3 regions of the Arthrobacter sp. StoSoilB13 genome follow, and region 1 is predicted to be linked to each of the others. Evidence: predicted binding sites of a transcription regulator. Region 1 holds the regulator's gene; each other region holds the start of a gene.
The links. The regulator HrcA, encoded in region 1, represses chaperone genes, less so after heat shock. The targets are predictions, from matches to a motif close to TTNGCACTCGNNNNNNNCGAGTGCNAA.
Positions count from the first base shown of each region.

Region 1 (4,128 bases):
CGCTGAACTGCTCGCCCCGCAACTTGGCAAGCTGCTGCAGAAGCTCTTCCTGTGCCGGATCCAGCTTGACCGGCGTCTCAACGTGCAGGTGCACCTTGAGATCGCCGCGACCGTAGCCCCTGAGGTGGGTAACACCCAAACCGCGAAGCGTGATGACCTCGCCGGACTGGGTGCCGGCCTTGACGTCGATCTCCTGGGGCCCGTCAAAGGTTTCCAGGCTCAGTTCCGTACCCAAAGCAGCGGCCGTCATCGGAACGCTCAGTGTTGCGTGCAGATCGTCGCCTTCACGGATATAGGTGGAGTCACTGTTGACGCGGATCTCTACGTAGAGGTCGCCGGCAGGTCCGCCTGCCGGTCCTGCTTCGCCCTGGCCGGAGAGCTGGATCCGCGTACCCGTGGCAACACCGGCAGGTACCTTGATGGTGAGGGACCGGCGGCTACGGATGCGGCCCTGGCCGTTGCACTCATTGCAGGGATCCTTGATGACGGTACCGAAGCCTTCGCAGGAACCACAGGGGGCCGTGGTCATGACCTGGCCCAGGATGGATCGAACGGCCCTCTGGACCTGGCCACTGCCGCCACAAATGTCACAACGCTCCGGGTGGGTGCCCGGCCGGCAGCAGCTGCCATCACACGTGGGGCAAACCACTGCCGTATCAACTTCGAGCTTCTTGTTGACACCGAACACGGCGTCTTTGAGGTCGATGCGGACGCTGATGAGTGCATCCTGGCCCCGACGCACACGGGAGGCTGGTCCCGCTTGTCCGCCGGCACCGCCGAAGAAGGTGTCGAAGATGTCCTGGAAGGCAAAGCCTTGGCCTGAGTAGCCGCCGCCAAAGCCGTTGTCAGTGCCATTCTCGTTTCCGGTGGCATCGTAGACGCGGCGCTTCTGGGGGTCGGACAGCACTTCGTAAGCATGCGTCACGGCTTTGAACTGCTCCGCGACATCCTCCCCGGGGTTGACGTCCGGGTGAAGCTTTCGCGCCAACTTGCGGTACGCCTTTTTGATCTCTTCCCCGGTGGCTTCCGGTGAGACTCCCAAAACGTCATAGTGGCTGCTCAAAGTCGGTATCTCTTCCTTGTTGTAAAACGGTTCTTACCTCGGGGGCCGGCGTCAGCCGCCGAGAATGCGGGAAAGGTAGCGGGCCACGGCGCGCACGGCAGCCATGGTGGTGGGATAGTCCATCCGGGTTGGTCCAAGGATTCCGACCTTGGCTCCGGAGCCGTACCCCGTTGCCACGACCGAGGCCTCGGCCAGGCCATCGTAAGGATTCTCGCGACCGATGCTGACTGTCACGCCGCGGGGATCATCCCCCATATCGGACAACAACCGGAGCATGACAACTTGTTCCTCAAGAGCTTCCAGCACTGGCCCGATACTCAACGGGAAATCCACATTGGAGCGGGCAAGGTTGGCTGTTCCGGCCATGACGATGCGCTCTTCACGGCTGGTGTCGCTCAAAGCCTGGAGACCATGGGCAAGATGCTGCGCGAGTGCGCGAAGGTCCGGCGGGCACAGCGCCACGACGGATGGCAGCACCTGCGACAGCAGCGCCAGCTGGGTTCCCGCGATGCTGCCAAGGAACCGGGAGCGCAGGGCCATCAAGGCCTCGTTGCTGACATCGGAGCCAGCCTCGATGACCTTCTGGCCAACGCTTCCTGTATCTGCGATGAGTACCACCAGCACCTGCTTGGGCGCCAGGAGGACAAATTCAACGTGACGGACAAGTGCGCGGTTGGAGTGCGGGTACTGTACGACGGCGACCTGGTTGGTCAGTTGCGACAGCAGCCTGACGGTGCGCTCAAGGATGTCATCGAGGTCGTCCGGCCCTTCCAGCAGCGAGTGGATGGCTCGACGCTCCGCGGCGGACAACGGCTTGACCTGCGAGATCCTGTCCACGAACAGCCGATAGCCCTTGTCCGTTGGGATCCGGCCGGCACTGGTGTGCGGCGCCGCGATCAGGCCCTCTTCTTCAAGTACGGCCATGTCGTTTCGGATGGTGGCGCTTGAAACGCCGAGATGGTGCCGCTCCACAAGTGCCTTGGATCCAACCGGCTCACGGGAATGCACATAATCCTCAACAATTGCGCGCAGTACTTCAAGCTTGCGTGGCTCACTCATTGCAACACCTCCTGACGACTGTCCCGGCCTGTGTAGGACCGATAGCTTTTCGGACCAATACTTAGCACTCAACATGCCCAAGTGCTAACAAGTCTAGTATGAGCCAGCACGTTGCTAGCATTGAAACCGCCCGCGGGAGTTATTCCCAGCACAACCAGCACAAAGGGGTATGAAGTCCTTGGCTTTCGATACGTGGGGCCCGCAGGATCTGTCCGCTCCTGCCAAACGCCAGCTCCCCGAGGTAGCCGTCCAGCGCGGGATGGTCCTTGAAGACGTCCAGTCCGGCTGGGTGGGCGAAGTCACCCGCGTGGAGAAATCGGGGGGAATGCACATCGTCTCCCTTGAGGACCGGCGTGGTAAAACCAAGTCCTTCCAGCTCGGATTCGGTTTCCTGCTTGAAGGACAGGCCATCCGCCTCATGCCGCCGGCGACAAAGGCTCCTGGTTCGACTCCTGGTTCATCTCTGCAGCCGGGTCGAACGGCATCCGGGTCCGTCAGGGTCCTGGGCCAGCGTGCCCAGGTGGCCAAGGCGAGCCGTATTTGGGTGGAAGGCAAGCACGACGCCGAACTGGTGGAGAAAGTCTGGGGCGATGATCTCCGCATTGAGGGCATCGTCGTAGAGCCGCTGCACGGCGTGGACGATCTCAAGTCAGCGATCGCAGAGTTCTCCCCTGGGCCCGGCCGCAGGCTTGGGATCCTGGTAGACCATCTGGTAGCGGGCTCAAAGGAATCACGCATCGCCGCAGAAGCCATGACGGTGCCCGGAGCCGCCGGAAACGTGCTGATCGTGGGCCATCCGTACGTAGACGTCTGGCAAGCGATCCGGCCAAAAGTGTTGGGTATTGAGCGGTGGCCGGACGTTCCACGAGGCACTGACTGGAAGACCGGAATATTGACCGCTTTCGGTTGGCCGCACGAAACCGCCGAAGACATTGGACTCGGCTGGCAGCGCCTGCTTGGTGCGGTCCGCACCTACGCCGATCTGGAAGCCTCGCTGCTGGGAAGGGTGGAGGAAGTCATCGATTTCCTCACCACTGCCTGACGGTCTTGTCCTGAATTTACGTTTCCTGAACGCACTTTTCCCGGGGACGTAACGGGGCGTTGGTCCCGGGATGACCCGGAACCCAGTATTCTGGGACAGCAACACTGCAGCATCTTTACAGCAAAGGGAAGACACCGTGGCAGAGAACGCTCCTGAAGAACCGGGCAGCGCCGCAGGCCAGCCCCAGTACCATGGCGCGCCCGCAAACGCACTCCCACTGACGGCAAGCGAAGACCGCCAGTGGGCCACCCTTGCGCACTTCGGGGGAATTCTGGGATGCCTGCCCTCCCTGCTGATCTATCTGATCTTCCGTGATCGCGGGCCGTTTACGGCGCAGGAATCCAAGGAAGCCCTGAACTTCACGCTCCCTCCGACCCTCGCAGCAGTCCTGGCGAATATCCTTGTTCTGCTTCCAGTGGTGGGCAATATCTTTGCAGTCATCGCCACGGGCATCTGGGTAGCACTTACGTGCTTCTCAGTCTCGGCTGGTATTCGTGTCAACCACGGGCAGCCCCACCGCTACAAGCTCAACCTGCGCTGGATTAAGTAGTCCCGGGCCTCCGCAGGATTCTTCCGACGGTTAGTCCGGCAGAATCCTGCGCACCACGGCGTCCGCCAGTAGCCGGCCTTTGAGCGTAAGAACCAGGCGACCCTTGAAGGCCGCAACCGGGTCCACCAGCTCTTCAGCGATAAGTCCCGCCATCGCATGGCGGCCAACTTTGTCCAACGCATCCACCGCTAGCCCTGTACCGAGCCGCGCCTCAAGCATGATGCGCTCGACTTCCCGGGTGTCGGCGTCGAGGGTTTCCCTGCCGGCTGCCGGCGAGTCTCCTGCAGCCAGCCTGTTGGCATAAGCCGTGGGGTGCTTAACGTTCCACCAGCGGACACCGCCCACGTGGGAGTGGGCGCCGGGACCAATACCCCACCAGTCATCGCCCCGCCAATAGGCAAGGTTGTGGCGGCA
Region 1 covers NZ_AP024647.1:923,117-927,244, forward strand. The annotation lists gene dnaJ (molecular chaperone DnaJ) at 1-1,063, opposite strand, end outside; gene hrcA (heat-inducible transcriptional repressor HrcA) at 1,115-2,122, opposite strand; gene LDP01_RS04365 (DUF3097 domain-containing protein) at 2,301-3,164, shown strand; gene LDP01_RS04370 (DUF4870 domain-containing protein) at 3,301-3,714, shown strand; partial or broken gene hemW (radical SAM family heme chaperone HemW) at 3,745-4,128, opposite strand, start outside.

Region 2 (4,128 bases), 680 kb from region 1:
CGGTTGACGATCAGCGTGGACAGGGCTTCGCCTTCGATGTCCTCGGCGATGATGAACAGCGGCTTGGAGGCCTGCAGCGCCTTCTCCAGCAACGGCAGGAATTCCTGCAGCGAGGAGATCTTGCCCTGGTTGATCAGGATCAAGGCGTCTTCGAGGACGGCTTCCTGGCGTTCTGCGTCAGTGACGAAGTACGGGGAGAGGTAGCCCTTGTCGAACTGCATGCCTTCGGTGAGGACGAGTTCGGTCTGGGTGGTGGAGGACTCTTCGATGGTGATGACGCCATCCTTGCCCACCTTGCCGAAAGCCTCGGCCAACAGTTCGCCAATTTCGTCGCTCTGGGCGGAGATAGCGGCAACGTTGGCAACCTGGGTGCCTTGCACTTCGCTGGCGTTCTCCAGGAGGCGGGCTGCGATGGCTTCGATGGAAACCTCGATGCCACGCTTGATCTCGCCAGGCGCGGCACCAGCAGCAACATTGCGCAGGCCTTCCTTGACCAGTGCCTGCGCCAGCACCGTAGCGGTGGTGGTGCCGTCGCCAGCGACGTCGTTGGTCTTGGTGGCTACTTCCTTGGCAAGCTGCGCACCAAGGTTCTCGTAGGGGTCGTCAAGCTCAACTTCGCGGGCGATCGTCACGCCATCGTTGGTGATCGTGGGAGCGCCCCACTTCTTGTCCAGCACGACGTTGCGGCCGCGCGGGCCAAGCGTCACCTTGACAGTGTTGGCGAGCTTGTCGATACCGGCCTCAAGAGACCGGCGGGCAGCATCGTTAAAAGCAAGCTGCTTTGCCATGGTTGTGTCCTTTCAAGACAGAAAACCCGCACCGCAGAAGGTCGGAATGATTCCAACGCGGCTGCGGTGCGGGGCTCCAGGAAGTTACTTTACGACGATCGCAAGGACGTCGCGGGCGGACAGAACGAGGTACTCGTTGCCGCCGGTCTTGACTTCGGTTCCACCGTACTTGGAGTAGATAACGACGTCGCCAACAGCTACGTCAACCGGCACGCGGTTGCCGTTGTCATCGAAGCGGCCGGGGCCGATTGCAACAACTTCGCCTTCCTGCGGCTTCTCCTGTGCGGAGTCCGGAATTACCAGGCCGGAAGCCGTGGTCTGCTCTGCTTCGAGCGGGCGAACAACAATACGATCCTCAAGAGGCTTAATCGAGACCGACACTCGGACTCTCCTTTTCATGAGCTGATTCATGGACTAAGAACTAGGGTGCCGTGGCGTGCAACCGTCGTCGCGGTGCCGGTGGACGCCTGGCGTGATTAGCACCCTCCGGGGGAGAGTGCTAACAAGACTCTATGTAAGCGTTAGCACTCGGTCAAGGTGAGTGCCAGAATTTCGTCGTTGGTGAACTCCCGTTACCGCCCGGTGAGGTCATCCAGATCGTAGTCTTCGCCGTCGTCATCCTCATCCACAGGTGCCGATCCGCGATTCAAATACAGCACGACGGCGGCTGCCAGGGCCACGACGCCGGAAATCACCAGGGCGATAATCCCGCCAATGCGGGCCCCGCTGTAGAGGTCCCGGATATCGCGGGCTTCATCAGTAGCGTCGTTCACGCTCTTGCCTGTGACGGAGTAGGCAGCTGCGTTGAATGAGTCCAGGACGAAGATGACGATCAGCAGGGCAACGCAGATTACCGCGATCACGGCCCCCGCGATCAAGGCAGGACGGGCAAACGCCACAAGGGACCGGCCGGCGGAATGCTCTGAAGCTCCCGGGGCAGCGGGGCGGTTCCCGCCCGGGTTGTTCGTGTCGGAGGGCTGCGGAGCTGCGTTGTCTTCCATGAAAACAACCCTATCGGGCTGATTCCCAACTCACGGCGTCAAGGCGCGCCCCGTTAGGCTTGATCCCATGTCTCATGCACCGCAGGAACAGATCGCACCCTTGCTGACCACTGAAGGATGGGAACTCCTTGCCTCGCTGGGGCCGTACCGCGAAGCCGATGCGTTCAGCATGAACGCCGATCTTCGAAAGGCTGGCCACCCCCCTGAGCTGGTGGCCGCTGTACTCACGCAGTCCCGGCTCCGAACCCGCGCCGAGGCCAAGTTCGGCGAGTTCGCCCGCCAGATGCTGTTCACCCAGGCCGGACTCGAGCAGGCGACGCGCCTCAACGTCGCGGCCCGGCACGCCGAGCGTTTTGCCAAGGCCGGCATTTCCCACGTAGCAGACCTTGGCTGCGGTCTTGGAGCCGACTCCATGGCCTTGGCCTCGATGGACATTGCCGTGACCGCGGTGGAGATGGATGAAACCACCGCGGCCTGCGCCACGATCAACCTCATGCCCTTCCCGCACGCCACAGTGGTGCATTCGGATGCCACGTCAGTGGAACTGGACGGGATCGACGGCGTGTGGCTGGATCCCGCACGGCGCACAACCTCGACGTCCGGGACAAAGCGGATCTGGGATCCGGAAGCATTCTCTCCCCCGTTGTCGTTCGTTGAAGGCCTGGCCGCAGCCGGCCGTGCGGTCGGCGTCAAGATGGGTCCTGGCATGCCCCACGACTCGGTTCCGGCGAACTGTGAAGCGCAGTGGGTCTCCGTAGGTGGCGACGTCACGGAGGTCACCCTGTGGTTCAACGCCGTGGCCCGCCCCGGGATCCGGCGCGCGGCACTTGTCATCGGCTCCCAGGGCGCTGCCGAGCTCACCAGCGGTGAGGATTTCGACGGCGGCCCGGTAGCCGCCGTCGGGCCGGTTGAGGGGTTCCTCTACGAACCTGACGGTGCGGTCATCCGCGCAGGCCTGGTGGCCGACGTCGCAGAACGCCTGGGCGGGCACCTGGTGGATGAACATATCGCCTACATCTGCGCCCCGGAACTCCATGACTCGCCTTTTGCCAAGGCTTACAGGGTGCTGGAGGTCATGCCATACAACGTCAAAGCCCTCAAAGCCTGGGTCAAAGCGAACGGCATCTCGGTGCTGGACATCAAGAAGCGCGGCACCGCTGTCACTCCCGAAGAACTGCGGAAACAACTACTTCCATCCAAGCGCGACACCAAGCCCGCGAAAACGGCCACCCTGGTCCTCACCAGGATTGGCGAGGAAAGAGTGGCCGTAGCGGTGGAGCCCGTGACGTTCTAGTCCGCGTCAGCGTCGGGAGAATTCCGAGGCCTCACGGACCTGGTCAGCACTCGGGCGGACGCCCGTGTACAGGACGAACTGCTCCTCCGCCTGGATGGCAATCACTTCCGCTCCAGTGATCACCGGCTTGCCTGCCTGCCGGGCAGCCGTGATGAGGGGCGTCTCGGAGGGTAGGGCGACGACGTCGAACACTATCTTTGCCGCCGCAATGGTTGCGTCGTCAAAGGACTGCGCCCTTTCGTCCGCACCAGCCATGCCCAGGGGCGTGACATTGATGATCAGGTCCGCCGTGGATCCGTTGACGTCGTCCTGCCAGGCGAAACCGTAAAGGTCCGCGAGCGCACGTCCTGTGATTTCGTTGCGGGCAACGATGGTCACGGACGTAAAGCCTGCATCGCGGAGGGCTGCGGCCACCGCTTTTGCCATTCCTCCGGCTCCTCGCAGCAGCACGGTGTGGCTGCTGGGTACTTTATGGTCCTTCAGCAGGCGGGCAATGGCGATGTAGTCGGTGTTGTATGCGGTCAGGACGCCGTCGTTGTTGACAATCGTGTTGACCGAGTCGATGGCCTTTGCCGAGGGATCCATCACGTCCACGAGCGGGATGACCGCTTCCTTGTAGGGCATGGAAACCGCGGCTCCCCTGATGGGGAGGCCGCGGATGCCAGCCACTGCAAGAGTGATGTCCGCCGGGGCGAATGCCTTGTAGACAAAGTTCAGTCCGAGCAGGTCGTACAAATAATTGTGGAACCTGGTCCCAATGTTGCTGGGCCGGGCCGCGAGCGAAATGCACAGGGACATGTCTTTGTTCAGGATTGGCATTCACCCATTAAACAACGGGCCCTTTGCGCTTCCGCGCCGTTAGCCCTGGCGGGCCTTCATTCGCGGGTTGTTCTTGTTGATGACGAACGTGCGCCCACGGCGTCGGACGATCTGTGCGCCCGGAATCTTCTTGAGAGCACGCAGTGAGTTCCTGACCTTCATGGTTTTTCTCCTTGTTGTTGGTGGTTGGTTTTTGGGGTGGCTGGCTAAAATGCTTCGCTAAGTT
Region 2 covers NZ_AP024647.1:1,606,312-1,610,439, forward strand. The annotation lists partial or broken gene groL (chaperonin GroEL) at 1-788, opposite strand, end outside; gene groES (co-chaperone GroES) at 873-1,169, opposite strand; gene LDP01_RS07540 (hypothetical protein) at 1,361-1,789, opposite strand; gene LDP01_RS07545 (THUMP-like domain-containing protein) at 1,857-3,083, shown strand; gene LDP01_RS07550 (shikimate 5-dehydrogenase) at 3,090-3,902, opposite strand; gene ykgO (type B 50S ribosomal protein L36) at 3,942-4,064, opposite strand; gene LDP01_RS07560 (CobW family GTP-binding protein) at 4,109-4,128, opposite strand, start outside.
Region 2: groES (co-chaperone GroES) is a predicted target of HrcA. The motif match lies at 1,310-1,336, and genes of this name have one in related genera.

Region 3 (4,128 bases), 660 kb from region 1:
CAAGGCCGCTGAAGACGACCCCCGCCGTTGGGGCGACGAAGGCAACTATGACCATGAGCAGTGGTTGAAAGAGCAAAAGCCCCCGCATTGGGGCTGATTGCGTCATGGAATCCAAACCCTGCACCATGGATTGACCAAACGCTGGGATTGACCAAACCTAGGGATTGACCAAAACAAAGAAAAGTTTGCCTTTCGTTGATGCGCCGGCAAGCTTTTCTGCTTGTGGAGGATTTGCAGCCACTACCACCAACCCGTCTGTGTCGCTGGTTCCCAGCCATTGGCCGGGTTTACCCCCTTGGGCAGATGTCCATAGGACAGGGACGGAGGCGGCAAGGACTTCAGTTTGCCGGGATTCGTCGTATGACCCGGCGGCGGTAAGTACTACATTGACCAGCTGTCCCGGGGATAGCAGCTGGATGGATGAAGGGTCAGCCATTCGAAGGGGGACCGCAGCTGAGCCCACGGGTGCGCCTGTGAGAAGTCCCGGCCCCAGAAGATTGGATTCAGTGGGAATCTGCCCTTTGGCCAAAGGCGAGGCGAGCTGGCGGCCCACCAGTGAAACGTGATCCTCCAGGGCTCCGGAAATTGCGAGGTCCGGCGGCACACCAACATTGGTGAAGTCTGACTCGGTGAGGTTGGTGCCTGCTGGGAGGTCATGGGCAGCGACGAGAATGCTGACGCGCTGCTCAGAGGCAGGGGTTAGCTGTTGGACAGTAATGCCTGTGGCGAGGCAGAGCAGCAGTGCAACTGTCAGCCGACGGTTCCGGGTGACCCAGAACTTGAGGCTCTGCCTGCGGCCCGGCCTGATCTGGCGATGTGGCCCCTGCTTCCGGAGGAGGAAATGGCCAGCCGTGGTTGTGGGCTTGTTCCGGGGGCCATCACGGCCCCGGACAGGGGGACTGGGGCGTTCGCGGCGGGGGACTGGGGAAGTGGTTGTCTTTAGTGGCATGACGCCACGTTAGCCACCGGGCCCGGCCACCCAACAGCGGCCGGGTGCCCTATGTGGAAAAGTGCCGGCTAACTGGCAGCGGCTGCGGCCGCCGGTGCAGGCGTGGCAGCAGGGGCCGGAGTCGCCGGGGAGGGCGCGGCGGAGACGGTGCTGCCCTTGGCATCGCGCGAATCCGTGCGGTAGAAGCCCGAGCCCTTGAAGACAACGCCGACGCTGTTGAACTTCTTGCGGAGCGCGCCCTGGCATTCAGGGCACTCCGTCAGAGAGCTGTCAGAAAAGGACTGGACGATGTCAAAGGCATGGTCACAGTCTTTGCAGGCGTATGCGTATGTGGGCACTGAGTTCCTCCTTCAGGACAAAGTTCAGGTCCTGTGGAGCCATGGCGGAGAATCTCCGCATTAGCAGTCGCAGGGCCTGAGTGCCAATTCTATCATCCGCATCCGGCTCGTTCGCTATCTCCCAACTGCATATAAATGCGGGACTTCACGTATGGGTCAATCGAGATCACTACCGCGGCCAAGCGTGATGATTCCGGAGGGCGTCAGCACCTCCGGCACCGGCCGGTCAAAAGGCTCTGCGGGGATAGCTCCCGAAGGCAACACATCGTCGTCGTACACCACTGCAATGGTGGGTGGCCGCCCGCCGGAATTGTCCAGGCCTTGGAGGAGCCGGTCGTAGTAGCCGCCACCCTGTCCGATGCGGTTGCCATCCCGGTCGACGGCCGTGGCCGGCATGAAGATGCCCGCAACAGAGCTCACCACAGCACTGTCCAAACGTTCGCCTTCGGGTTCGTCGATGGGTGCGTAGTCGGACCGGACGAAGGCTGTCTCCGGCGTCCAGTACACCCAGCTCAACTGGCGGCCGGCCCTCGCAGACAGGAAGCAGGACCTGGTGGCCGGCGTTGTGGAGCCCTGCGATCAAGGGCATGGTTGGGGGCTCGTGGGAGACGCCCACGTAGATGGCGAAGGTCGTGGGCGATCCGGCCGAAATTTTCCGGGCCCAGGCCAAGCCGTGCCGTGCAATTGATTCGCCGGCCTGGGCTACAAGCTCCTTGGTGAGGCTGCGCCTGTACAGGCGCCGGCTGCTGCGGATGTCTTCCTTGGATGCCATTTTTGTCCGATCATGAGATTCCCGCGGGCCACCGTGGTGTGCCTAAAGCAGCAAATCCGCTCCAGTTCAGGGGCTGTTTCTGCGTCTTGCCACGGCGGGGGTTTACCCGTTGATGTATTCCTTCCGTTACATTAGTCCGGTGACTCTCGATAACAATGCTGTCCGTAAGGCCGTCATCCCCGCAGCGGGTCTTGGTACCAGGTTCCTCCCCGCCACAAAGGCGATGCCGAAGGAAATGCTGCCCGTGGTTGACAAGCCAGCCATCCAGTACGTCGTCGAAGAAGCGGTGAAGGTTGGCCTGCACGACGTCCTGATGATCACCGGGCGCAGCAAGCGCGCCCTGGAAGATCACTTTGACCGTGTGCCGGCGTTGGAAGCAACGCTGGCAGAGAAGGGCGATACTGCCAAGCTTGAAGCCATCCAGTCCGCCACCAACCTGGGTGACATCCACTATGTCCGCCAGGGCGATCCCAACGGCCTCGGCCATGCAGTCCTTCGTGCAAAGCAGCACGTCGGGCACGAGCCTTTCGCGGTCTTGCTGGGCGATGACCTCATCGATCCCCGTGAGGACCTGCTGAGCGAAATGATCGCTGTCCAGCAAAAAACCGGCGGTTCCGTTGTTGCCCTCATTGAAGTTGAGCCTTCCAAGATCAGCGCCTATGGTTGCGCCGACGTCGAGGATAGCGATGAGGACGGCTACGTCCGCATCAAGCAGCTCGTTGAAAAGCCGTCCCCCGAGGAAGCTCCATCCAACCTCGCGGTGATCGGCCGTTACGTTCTCCATCCGGCAGTGTTTGACGTCCTGGAAAACACCGCTCCCGGACGTGGCGGAGAGATCCAGCTGACGGATGCCCTTGAAGTTCTGGCTGCCGGGGAAGGCGAAGGCTACGGCGTTTATGGCGTTGTCTTCCGTGGACGCCGCTATGACACCGGTGACAAGTTGAGCTACTTGAAAGCCTGCATCGAGTTGGCATGCGAACGCGATGACCTGGGCCCCGAGCTCCGCGAGTGGCTGCCCACCTTCACTGCCGGTCTTCCCAAATAACACCGGTGTACGGCTCTGCGATCTGGCCGGTAACGCTGGAAAGCGGAGCCTTGGTGCTCCGGCCAATCCGTTACCGCGACAAGCGGGAGTGGTCTGAAGTCCGTTCGCGGAACAGTGAATGGCTTGCACCTTGGGAGGCGTCCAATCCTGCACCGGGTGGGCGCCTGCCCAGTTACCGTCAAATGGTGGCATCCCTGAATGCGCAAGCCCGGCAGGCTACGGCTTTGCCCTTCCTCATCACGGAGCGCACCGAGGGTTTCCGTGACCCTCAAATTGTGGGGCAGTTGACGGTCTCATCCATCGTGTGGGGTTCGGCGATGATGGCGACCCTTGGCTACTGGGTTGATAAGGAACGCGCCGGGCACGGTATCGCTCCAACTGCAGTTGCGATGGCTACGGACCACTGCTTCCGGACCCTTGGCCTGCACAGGATGGAAATCAATATCCGGCCTGAGAACGCGCCAAGTCTTCGGGTGGTGGAAAAGCTCGGATTCAGGGACGAGGGCTACCGGTTGAGGTACTTGCACATCAATGGCGAGTGGGCAGATCACCGGTCTTTCGCGCTTACGTCGGAGGAAGTTCCGCAGGGACTCCTTGACTGGTGGCTCAGAGGAAGAACGGGCAGGTCATAGGCCCTTTTGAGCCGTATCTCCATTCATTTGCGGACTCGCCGGCGACACACCGACCGCAATGCCGCCGCCCCTGATGATTTGCTTCTACGGTTTTGAATGTGGACTTCCCTCTCAGCAGCTCAGTGATACTCGTGGTCACTGTCGCGCTTTGGATGGTATGGGTCGCTCCTTACGTTCTTCGGAACAGACGGCAGCAGGTCCAGGCGGCCGCTGTTTCAGCAGAGGCATTTGACGACGAACCAGACGAAACGCAGGCAGGGGTGGTACTGACTTTGGCACCCCGGCAGGAGAAACCGATGGAGACCATGCACAGCAAAGCACCGGCGTCGCCGCAGGAATCCCGCGTGGCTGAGTCGTCTGCCAGGAAGCCACCCACAACTCCCTTTACGATC
Region 3 covers NZ_AP024647.1:1,578,682-1,582,809, reverse strand. The annotation lists partial or broken gene LDP01_RS07460 (DEAD/DEAH box helicase) at 1-97, shown strand, start outside; gene LDP01_RS07455 (Flp pilus assembly protein CpaB) at 158-949, opposite strand; gene LDP01_RS07450 (FmdB family zinc ribbon protein) at 1,018-1,287, opposite strand; partial or broken gene LDP01_RS07445 (5-formyltetrahydrofolate cyclo-ligase) at 1,444-2,059, opposite strand; gene galU (UTP--glucose-1-phosphate uridylyltransferase GalU) at 2,172-3,104, shown strand; gene LDP01_RS07435 (GNAT family N-acetyltransferase) at 3,110-3,736, shown strand; gene LDP01_RS07430 (hypothetical protein) at 3,868-4,128, shown strand, end outside.
Region 3: LDP01_RS07450 (FmdB family zinc ribbon protein) is a predicted target of HrcA. The motif match lies at 1,348-1,374, and genes of this name have one in related genera.